DNA from 2 places in the Gracilibacillus xinjiangensis genome. Region 1 is predicted to be linked to the other one. Evidence: predicted binding sites of a transcription regulator. Region 1 holds the regulator's gene; the other holds the start of a gene.
The links. Region 1 encodes CtsR, which represses protease genes until heat stress. Its sites were predicted from a motif close to ATGGTCAATAAAGGTCAAACA; they were not measured.
Positions count from the first base shown of each region.

Region 2: the regulator CtsR is predicted to act here: its motif matches at 3,198-3,218, upstream of ACFOY7_RS00165 (ATP-dependent Clp protease ATP-binding subunit).

Region 1 covers NZ_JBHSDT010000009.1:67,839-73,604, reverse strand. The annotation lists gene ACFOY7_RS18390 (GNAT family N-acetyltransferase) at 168-1,334, shown strand; gene ACFOY7_RS18385 (MgtC/SapB family protein) at 1,529-2,170, shown strand; gene ACFOY7_RS18380 (CtsR family transcriptional regulator) at 2,291-2,755, shown strand; gene ACFOY7_RS18375 (UvrB/UvrC motif-containing protein) at 2,768-3,310, shown strand; gene ACFOY7_RS18370 (protein arginine kinase) at 3,310-4,386, shown strand; gene clpC (ATP-dependent protease ATP-binding subunit ClpC) at 4,387-5,766, shown strand, end outside.
Region 2 covers NZ_JBHSDT010000001.1:29,139-34,904, reverse strand. The annotation lists gene ACFOY7_RS00175 (Ppx/GppA phosphatase family protein) at 1-1,145, opposite strand, end outside; gene ACFOY7_RS00170 (tetratricopeptide repeat protein) at 1,473-2,846, opposite strand; gene ACFOY7_RS00165 (ATP-dependent Clp protease ATP-binding subunit) at 3,298-5,415, shown strand.

The DNA of each region.
Region 1 (5,766 bases):
TAGTTAAGCTCTCCAGCGCCCATGGTAGTTGGGGCTTTGCCCCTGCAAGAGTAGGACGTTGCCAGGCAAGTCAAAGGTCTTTTAGTTTTTATAGCTAAAAGACTTTTTTGTATTCATAAAAATACTGTTATAATGGAAGAGGAAAAATACAAGAATGAGGTGAATCCATGAGGAAGCAGATTAAATTAATGACAAAAGAAAACTATAAGGAGGTCTTTAAACTTTCGCAATTTGCATTCCAATATACTTTGGATAAGGATCAATTAGCAGAAAAAGAAGCAGAAGCTGGCCGCCACAAAATTTGGGGGTGGATAGAGAACAACCAGCTGGCAGCAAAAGTTCACATGATACCTCTTACTGTACATATTAATGAACAAGACATGAAAATGGGTGGAATAGCTTCTGTCTCCTCATGGCCGGAATTTAGAAGAGGTGGCATTGTGAAAAAATTATTAAAGCATACGCTTCTAAATATGCGGGAGGAAGGTTATATTATTTCCTATTTGCACCCATTCTCGGTTCCCTTTTATCGTAAATATGGCTATGAGCTTGTCTTTAACTATAGAGACTACGAGATTCCGATAAAGCAATTTCAAAAGAACTGGAATGCACTTGGGCATGTTAAAAGAATTGAGGCAGATTACAACATACTAGAAAGTATATATATAGATTATATCAAAAGTTTTAATGGTGGAATAATAAGAGATACAGATTGGTGGAAACAAAGAGTAGTTAAAAAGGAGATGGTCATAGCAGTAGGCTATGATCAGGATAATAAACCTGACAGCTATATTCTTTATCATGTAAAGGATCGCGTTCTATATGTGGAAGAGATTGCCTACCGCTCCTTAAACAGCTTAAAACTCGTTCTTGAATTTATAGGAAACCATGATTCAATGGTAGAGAAAGTTAAAATGAAAGTACCTGACGAAGATTTTATCCCCTGCTTATTTGATGAGCCCCGTTTTGAACAGATTGTAAAAAAATACTTTATGGCACGAATTGTAGATGTTCCTGAGTTCCTAAAGAACTATCAATTTATAAGTATTCATTCTTCTGATTCTATTTCTCTGATTATAGAGGATGAATTTATCCCTGACAATAACGGGACTTATATTATTCAAGATGAAAAGGTTACATGTTTAGACCATGAGCTAACAGACACAAGAAATGTTATTTGCTGTTCGGTACAACAGCTTACTCAGATGCTGTTAGGTTATAAAAGGCCATTAGAATTAGAAAGATTGGCCTTAATTAAAGGCAGCTATAACGCAATTGAAAAATTTGATAAAATGATACCAATTAAACATACTTATTTTCCTGATTTTTTTTAGTCGCTTTTAAAAGAAGTGGCTTTTTTTGTCCCTAAAAAAAGATTTAGTAAAGGGGAAAGAATTCCACCTCCAAAAGTAATAAAAATAGAAATATATTCGTGTAATTTAGGGTATATATGAATATAACTTGGAGGTGTAGTCATTTGTTAGAAGATATCTTTGATTTAGAATTCATTGAATCAATCACAAAATTAATGATTGCATTAACTTTGTCTGGACTAATTGGCTTGGAAAGAGAGTTGAACCGCCATTCAGCAGGCTTTCGAACACATATATTAGTAGGTATTAGTGCATGCCTAATGATGCTTTTATCTATTAATGGATTTGAGCAATTTATTGAGACTTATAATAACGTTCAATTTGACCCTGCAAGAATTCCGTCATATGTTATCTCAGGGATTGGTTTCTTAGGTGCGGGTACAATTATTGTCAATGGCCGGACAATTCGAGGGTTAACAACAGCTGCCTCGATATGGGCGGTAGCAGGGCTGGGATTAATTATTGGAATCGGGATGTATAAAGAAGCAATCATCACAACTATTATCATCTTAATTAGCTTGGTCTTGCTTAATAAACTAGAGAAGATAATTCATAGAAAAAATCACCAAATTGTTTTTGAGATTAAACTTTCCGAAGATAAAAATACTTCAGAGTTTCTTGAACAAATTCAATCTTTTTCCCTCGAGATTCGAGAATTGGATATAACTAAAGATCAAAGCGGTTATCGCAAGATTAAAATGTATTTAGATGTTACCCACAAGAAAAAAGGGATAAGCCTTCATGAGTGGCTATTAGAACAGGAAAATGTCGAGAAAATTAAAATGAGGTTCCATTGATGTTTTTAAATGGATTATCTAGGTAATAATATTAAAGAACAATATAGTTGCAACAAATAAAACATCCGATATAATAAAAGTATAGTCAAATATAGTCAAAGTCAGATTGGGTGAGTGAAAATGCGAAATATTTCAGATATCATTGAGGAATATTTGAAAGATGTGATGCAAAGTAATCAAAAGAGAATTATCGAAATAAAACGCAGTGAAATTGCTGATCGTTTTGAATGTGTACCTTCTCAAATTAACTATGTAATAAATACAAGGTTTACATTAGAAAAAGGATATCTAGTTGAGAGTAAACGAGGTGGCGGTGGATACATTCGTATTAGCAGAGTCACTAATAAAGATAAAGCAAAATTAATTGATGAAATTATTGTTATGATTCAACCAAAAGTATCACAGCAAAAAGCAGTCAATATCTTAGAAAGGTTGCTAGAAGAAGAATTAATTACAAAAAGAGAAGCAAAATTGATGTTAGCAGCATTGGATAGAGATACATTGTCCTTTCAGTTGCCATTAAGGGATGAGATAAGAGCAAGAGTTATGTCAGCAATGTTACATTCATTAAAGTACCACATTTAGGAGGTGGGTTACGTGGAATGTCAGGAATGCAAACAAAATCCGGCAACACTTCACTTCGCACAAGTAACAAATGGTGAAAAACGGGAAATACACGTTTGCCACCAATGCGCAAAGGAAAAAGGTTATGTAACCACAGACGATGAGTCATATTCTTTGCACAACTTACTTTCAGGTTTGTTTAACTTTGACCCAGAAAAGTTACACCACTCTACCCATAACAAACCTGCTGCTCGGCAAATGGAATGTGAAAAATGCGGAATGACTTATCAGGAATTTGCGCAAGTCGGCAAATTTGGTTGTGCATCATGCTACCAGACATTTTCGGAGCACTTAAATCCGATTTTCAGAAGAGTGCATAGTGGTAATACAGCACATCATGGAAAAGTACCAAAACGTGTAGGAAAAGATATCTCTGCACGCAGAAAAGTGAAAGAATTAAGGTGGAAGTTACAGCAGCTGATCGCAGAGGAGGAATTTGAAGAGGCTGCTAAAATTAGGGACCAGATTAAAGAGATGGAGAAAACTCTCAATCAAAGTGGAGAGGGGGATGTTTAATGGGATTGGAACAATTTATTAATGAGGCAATTAGTCCGTGGTTAAAGGAAGATGGACCAGATAGTGATATTGTAATGAGCAGCAGAATAAGATTAGCAAGAAACTTTGAACAATCTCCCTTCCCAATAATTGCAAATCAGGAACATTTAGATGGAATTCTATATTTCTTAGAAAAAGAATTTAACCAAAAATCTTTTGCAAACTATGAACAATTAGAATTTGTCAGGATGGCGGACTTAAAACCAATTGAAAAGCAAGTTTTAGTAGAAAAACACCTAATAAGTCCTCATTTGGCTGATAAATCCACATACGGTGCCGCGTTAATCTCTAAAAATGAACAGGTTTCGATAATGATTAATGAAGAAGACCATATTCGGATGCAATTGTATTTCCCGGGTTTTCAGTTGGAAAGAGCGTTAGAAGAAGCTTTTCATATTGATGATTGGTTAGAAGAAAAAATCGACTATGCGTTTGATGAAGAGCGGGGATACTTAACCAGTTGCCCAACAAATGTCGGCACAGGTCTAAGGGCCTCAGTAATGATTCATCTACCAGCTCTAGCGATGACCAGGAAACTAAATAGAATGATACCAGCGATTAATCAGTTAGGCCTTGTTGTTCGAGGGATTTATGGTGAAGGCAGTGAAGCATTAGGAAATATTTTTCAAATATCAAACCAGGTAACACTAGGGAGATCCGAACAGGATACGATCGAGGATTTGACAAGTGTTGTAGAGAAATTAATCGAACAAGAACGACAGGCACGGACATTATTACGTCAACAATCAGAACTAGAGTTAGAAGATCGAATATTCCGTTCATATGGAATTTTAGAACATAGTCGTATTATTGAATCAAAGGAAACAGCCAAATGTTTATCTGACGTACGGCTTGGTATTGACCTGGAATATATTCATCATATACCGAAATCTATTTTAAATGAATTAATGGTTTTGACACAGCCAGCGTTCTTGCAGCAATACGCTAGGCGAATGCTTACACCGCATGAAAGAGATGTTTTTAGAGCATCGTTAATTAGGGAACGCTTTACGCTAGAGCAAAGGGAGGAATATTAAATGATGTTTGGTCGATTTACAGAAAGAGCACAAAAAGTATTGGCATTATCTCAAGAAGAAGCTGTTAGGTTGGGGCATAATAATATTGGAACAGAACATATTTTGTTAGGGCTTGTTAACGAGGGTGAAGGTATTGCTGCAAAAGCATTACATGCAATTGGTCTGGGTGCCGAGAAGATTCGCGAAGAAGTAGAATCATTAATTGGTAAAGGCAATCAAGTTTCTCAAACGATCCATTATACACCCAGAGCGAAAAAAGTAATTGAATTATCGATGGATGAAGCAAGAAAACTTGGTCATTCTTATGTGGGAACAGAGCATATTCTATTAGGTTTGATTCGTGAAGGTGAAGGCGTTGCGGCACGTGTATTAAATAACCTTGGTGTAAGCTTAAATAAAGCGCGTCAGCAAGTATTGCAGCTGTTAGGAAGTACGGAGAATAACAATTCTAATGGAAGAAGCAATAATCAGAATAATAGTGCGACAACACCTACATTAGACTCTTTAGCACGAGACTTAACCGCAATAGCAAAAGAAGGAAATATAGATCCGGTCATTGGCCGCAGTAAAGAAATAGAACGTGTGATACAAGTATTAAGCCGCAGAACGAAAAATAACCCTGTTTTAATTGGGGAGCCGGGTGTTGGGAAAACAGCTGTAGCGGAAGGTTTGGCCCAACAAATCGTGCAAAATGAAGTTCCTGAGATCCTTCGTGACAAACGTGTTATGACATTAGATATGGGGACAGTAGTAGCTGGAACGAAATATCGTGGTGAGTTTGAAGACCGTTTGAAAAAAGTAATGGAGGAAATTCGCCAAGCGAACAATGTTATTTTGTTCATTGATGAGTTGCATACGTTAATTGGTGCTGGTGGAGCAGAAGGTGCCATTGATGCCTCAAATATATTAAAACCATCACTTGCTCGCGGTGAATTACAATGTATTGGTGCAACCACATTAGATGAATACCGTAAGTATATTGAAAAAGATGCAGCACTGGAGCGTAGATTCCAGCCAATTCAAGTCGATGAGCCAACAGTAGAAGAATCGATCCAGATTTTAAAAGGATTAAGAGATCGATATGAAGCGCATCACCGTGTCACGATTACGGATGAAGCAATTGAAGCTGCTGCCAGATTATCTGACCGTTATATTACTGACCGGTTTTTACCAGATAAAGCAATTGATTTAATAGACGAGGCGGGATCGAAAGTACGCCTGCGTTCTTATACTACACCGCCTAACTTAAAAGAATTGGAACAAAGATTAGAAGAAGTGAAAAAAGAAAAAGATGCAGCTGTACAAAGTCAGGAATTCGAAAAAGCAGCAGCATTACGCGATAATGAGCAGCAGTTAAGGAAAGAACTTGAGGATACTGAA
Region 2 (5,766 bases), on a different contig from region 1:
GCACTAGATTCTGCATCAATATATTCACCTAAATGGCAGAGGTAACTTGCCCTTTTAACAAGATTCCAATCATTTTTATCCAGATGCATTATCCCATTGTGTTTTAAGAAGTCAAATACTTTTCTTGTCAAATATTGGACATGCATTATTTGTTTTGGTTCTAGATTATAGTCATTAATAAGTTCTTGAATACTATCCTCCAACACATTAGGAAAGAGGATAGATCCCATCTCCTTTGATAGTTGTTCATAAAATACCCCATCCCGGAGCCCTTTTCTACTTAATATAAAACATTCTGCTTGTATTGTTTGATATAATGTATGAAAGACTTGGATTGCAGGAATGATGATATCAGCCCTGTCTTTTGACAACCCTTCAACCTTGGGCAATTTCTCTGGGTTTAATGATGTTAAATAATTGTTAACCATTTGAATATCTTTATCATACATTTTGTATTGATGAAGCCCGGCTAACGGATACTCTTTCATATTCTGTTCTATTTGAACTAAGTTCCGTGCACTTCCACCAATTCCAATTAAAGGAACATCTCGTTCGGTTAGCCATGGGAGTGTACGAAATTGTGCTATTAAATAGGAATGAAGTTGTTCAAGTTCCTCATCTGTTGGAATTTCATTTGCAAAAAAATCTTTTAATGTCAGTGCACCAAATGAAAAACTATGTGATTGAATTAGCTTTCTGTTTTCAAAGTAAGTGACCTCAGTACTTCCTCCGCCAATATCAACAGTAATTCCTGTTTCAATTGATGTTGAATTGACTACGGCTAAGTAACCGTAATATGCTTCTTCTTCTTCAGATAGAATACGCATTGGAAGGCCAGTTTCCTGTTCTGCTATTGCTTTAATTACATCTTTATTATTAGCTTGTCTTATTGTAGCTGTTGCAACACATATAACTTCTTTTAACTGATAAACAGACAAGACATCCTTAAAGCTATTCAATGTGGAGACTAATTTGTTTATCCCGGCTTTGGAAAGATTATTATTCAGGTCAAGGAAAGTTCGTAATCTTGCAACAGCTTTCACATTCTCTACTTCTTTTAGGCGGCCACCTCTTTCTTGTAAGTAAATAACTAGCCGCATTGTGTTTGATCCAATATCAATTATTGCATAGTACTGTTTCTTCACTACATATCACCAGTTTTCTTGTTGGAGTTTTAGTATAAAAAATTAATGATGATAGGATTAGAAAAACTACGATCCTGATAAGTCATCATCGTCTATTTTGTATTATTATACCATAACAGGATGCAAACATAATATGGGATTGGTAATAGATATGTGGAAGAAACAGTTTAGATTAAATACATAATATGAACTTGTTTATATAATTATGTCTTTCACATATAACTTATTAATGAATAAATTAAGCGAAGACCCTTATCGTTTCTGCTCGTAAGTACAGAAGAAAGATAAGGGTAGTGCCGTTTTCCCAGTAAGCATAATGCACTTCAATTAGGATGTTTTGGAACGAGATGTTATGTTGACTAATAGATCTTGATAATTCTTTGCTGTTGTCTTATCACCAATAGCATTGTAACTTTTCTGTAAATACTGCAGTGGCTTCGGATCATCTGGAGATAATTCCATCTCCCATTCGAAACATTTGATTGCTTTATCATATTGTTCTAATTGGTAGTAGAGTTCACCAAGTACAAATTGTTTGTCAGGATTCTGTTCAAGTTGTTTCATGTTTTTAAGTTTAGTCGTTACAGGTAATTCGATTTGCTCTAAATAGCCTAGCATTTCTGTTATTGAGATGTGTGGTAATAATTTCCTCATACAATAGTGGACAAGTTTCTCCATTTTTGTTTGGTCATTTTTAAAATTTTTAATAATATAAGAAAATAATTGATCCTTATAATGGAAAAGGAATTCTCCATCAACTGTCAGAAGAGCTTTCTCAAAAACATCTAATTGTATTCCGTTATTCGACATTAACATGTTCGCAATTACTGCATCATTAGCATGATTATCAGCTAGTTTTTTTAAGATTCTATCAGATGCAGGATTTACTTTCAGCAGTTCTTCCCAGAAAGATACAATAATTTCATTATTATTTATTTTATTTAGCAGTGCCTCGAAATTGTCTAATTTATGCGTTTCAATTGGAAATTTTTGAGTTTGGAATAATTGATAATATAGTGCAAGTGCATCAAACCATCGTTCTTCCTTGTCGTAAAACTGGAATAATTGATCGTTTATCGGATTTGAGGTAAGGAAATTAACAGCCGTAGCTTCAATATATAGTGGGTCTGCCCATTTAGTAACCATGGTATTGAAATCTTGATAGGATTCTTGATATTTTTGAAAATCCATATGGTGAATCATATCTGTAGCAAAGCGATCATGCGGTCGGATTTGGATATAGTTAACAATAGTACGAAAGGCCATCTTCATCTGCCCATTACGACGGTATTGATAAAATATCTTCTTACACAATGCTCTAATTTTTCTGTGGTCAAGGAAATTATCAAACATGGAAAGAACATAAAGCATTTCAATATCTGCATATTTATCTTTAAGGTTTTGGAACATTTGATTTGATGTAGTTATACGGTATTTCTTATTGGTGTTGAGAAAGGCTCTCGTAAGAGGATGGTTGGAAGGGTATTGGTTACCATTAGTATAAGCATTGGTAAGAAAGGATTGGAGTTTCATTGCGTTTAGTTTTTTTGCATTAATAAATTTATTTTTATAGAAAATCGCTGTAAAATATTGTTGGTTTGCATCAATCATCTCGACAATCTTGGCCTGTTTGTATATTGTCAGATGTTTCACATTCATTTTTATTTCTTTTTTATGGTGAATAAGCTTAATAGTCGTCATAATCCGCAACAACTCCTTTTTTCTTGGTAGTTTTATCATATCACATTAGATAATGTGGTGAAAGGACATTGTTATGTAAATTGTATGTTAAGAAAACTGCTAATACATTCGATTATTTATTTGGCTATGATAAACTGTAAGAAAAACATAGGGGGATACGAAGTTGTTAAAAGAACTCATCTGGTCCATATTAATAGCTTTATTAATTGTGCTTATCCCGTTCGGTGTTGTTTTATAAAAATAATGAATGAGTCTAACCAGCCTGCTTTCGCGGTTGGTTTTTTTAATTTTTTGAACTATGTTGCATTCTTGATCCTTTAAGTATGTTGAGAAAATTGAGCATAGAACTTGAAAGTCAAAGAAGGTCAAAGTATAATATGAATCAGAAAAGGTCAAATATAGTCAAAGTCAAAACTGACCTACACTAAAGAAATTGAAGGAGGAAGATATGATGAAATGTCAAAATTGTGGAATACGCCAAGCCAACATAACTGTTAGCCTTCGATTCAATGATCAAACTCAACAATTACAAGTGTGTGATACATGCTTTAATGAAATAAAAAATCAAATGAACCAACCGTCTAACATGTTTGGCGGACAAGACTTTCATTCCTTTTTTTCAGGGAATGCTAATGGATCAAACCAAGCCCATACAAAAACATATAATAAAAATAAACGAGGTAACGGTCTGATTGACCAGCTTGGAAAAAACTTAACAGACGCTGCAAGGGCAGGTTTAATAGACCCAGTAATTGGGCGAGATAAAGAAGTGAAACGTGTGATTGAAACATTAAATCGACGTAACAAAAACAATCCTGTACTTATCGGTGAACCAGGAGTGGGTAAAACAGCAATTGCAGAAGGACTAGCATTAAAAGTTGCGGAAGGTAATGTTCCTTCTAAATTATTGAATAAAGAAATATATATTTTAGATGTCGCATCACTGGTAGCTAATACTGGTGTGAGAGGTCAATTTGAAGAAAGAATGAAGCAATTGGTCAAAGAATTACAAGAACGCCAGAATGTAATTTTATTTGTAGATGAAATTCATTTACTAGTTGGTGCTGGAACAGCAGAAGGTTCACAGATGGATGCAGGAAATATACTAAAACCGGCTTTAGCGCGCGGTGAATTGCAATTAATCGGTGCAACCACTCTTAAGGAATACCGGCAAATTGAGAAGGATGCAGCACTTGAACGTCGATTCCAACCGATTATAGTCAAAGAACCAAGCTTGGAAGAGGCGGAGCAAATTTTACAAGGATTAAAAGAACGTTATGAAAATTATCATAAAGTAACTTACTCTGATGAGGTCCTTCGTGCTGCTGTTACGTTATCTAAACGTTACATTCAGGATCGCTTCTTACCAGATAAAGCAATCGATTTAATTGATGAAGCTGGTGCAAGACTTAATCTAGAAGTGTCGGAAACAGATCATGATGCACTACAACAACGACTAGATGAAATTTCTAAAGAAAAAACGGAAGCAGCTGAACAAGAAGATTATGAGAGAGCAGCTAACTTAAGACACCAGGAAATTAAGTTGGAGAAAAAATTGGCTGAAACGAAAGAAGCTCCAAAAGCGGAAATAAGTTTAGAAGATATTCAGTTGATTATCGAAGAGAAAACAGGAATCCCAGTTCGAAAGATTCAGGCAGATGAACAATCAAAAATGAAAAAGTTAGCAAATAACCTGTCTAAAAAAGTAATTGGGCAACAAGTAGCAGTCGATAAAGTAGCTAAAGCTGTCCGCCGCAGCCGTGCTGGATTGAAAGCAAAGGAGCGTCCAATAGGTTCTTTCTTATTTGTTGGGCCAACTGGTGTTGGGAAAACAGAATTAACGAAAGCTTTAGCAGAAGAACTCTTTGGTACAAAAGACGCGATGATAAGACTTGACATGAGTGAATATATGGAAAAACACGCTGTCTCAAAAATAATTGGTTCACCTCCAGGATATGTAGGACATGAAGAAGCAGGTCAACTTACAGAAAAAGTACGCCGTAATCCTTACAGTCTCATTTTGTTAGATGAGATAGAAAAGGCACATCCAGATGTGCAAAACATGTTCCTGCAAATCATGGAGGATGGTCATTTAACTGATAGCCATGGGAGAACAGTAAGCTTTAAAGATACAGTAATAATAATGACAAGTAATGCCGGTACAGGGTCAAAGAAAATTACAGTCGGCTTTACAAGTGGTAACAATGAAGCTGTCTCAACATTGGAAAATTTAAGTGGTTATTTCAAACCAGAATTTTTAAATCGGTTTGATGCGATTATTCCATTTAACGAATTGACACAGCAAGATTTATTGCAAATTGTTGATTTAATGTTAGGGGATCTTGCTGCTCAATTAGCAGAGGAAGGATTAAGTGTGGAAGTTAGTGATCATGCGAAACAGTTCCTCGCAGACAAAGGCTATGACCCAAGATTTGGTGCCCGTCCATTGCGTCGTGTTATTCAAGACAAAGTAGAAGATGGCATTACGGACATTTTATTAGAGGAAGAGAATGTATCTCAAATTTACATCACATTTGAAAATGACGATATTGTGATAACAAAGGAATAAGATGGATAGTAGGTTTACTCTAGCTGATAAATGAAGATCAGCTAGAGTTTTTTTATAAAAATATCATACTTTTTTGCTCTTTATTTGTCTAATGCATATGATGGAAAATAGGAGAGGAGAAATCTTTACATATATTTAGTGGCTTGATTCACTAATAGAATAGATAGAGGAACAGATATCCAGGTTCTGTTAAAACAAAGAAGCACAGGCTTGCTAATCCTTGATAGCAAGTCCGTGCTTAATATAATAATTACTCTTAGTATATGAACTTTTTTTAAAATGATTACTGAAACATAACTTTAAATGTTAGTAAAATAAATGTGAAGAAATTAGGATTTTTCATTCTCTTTC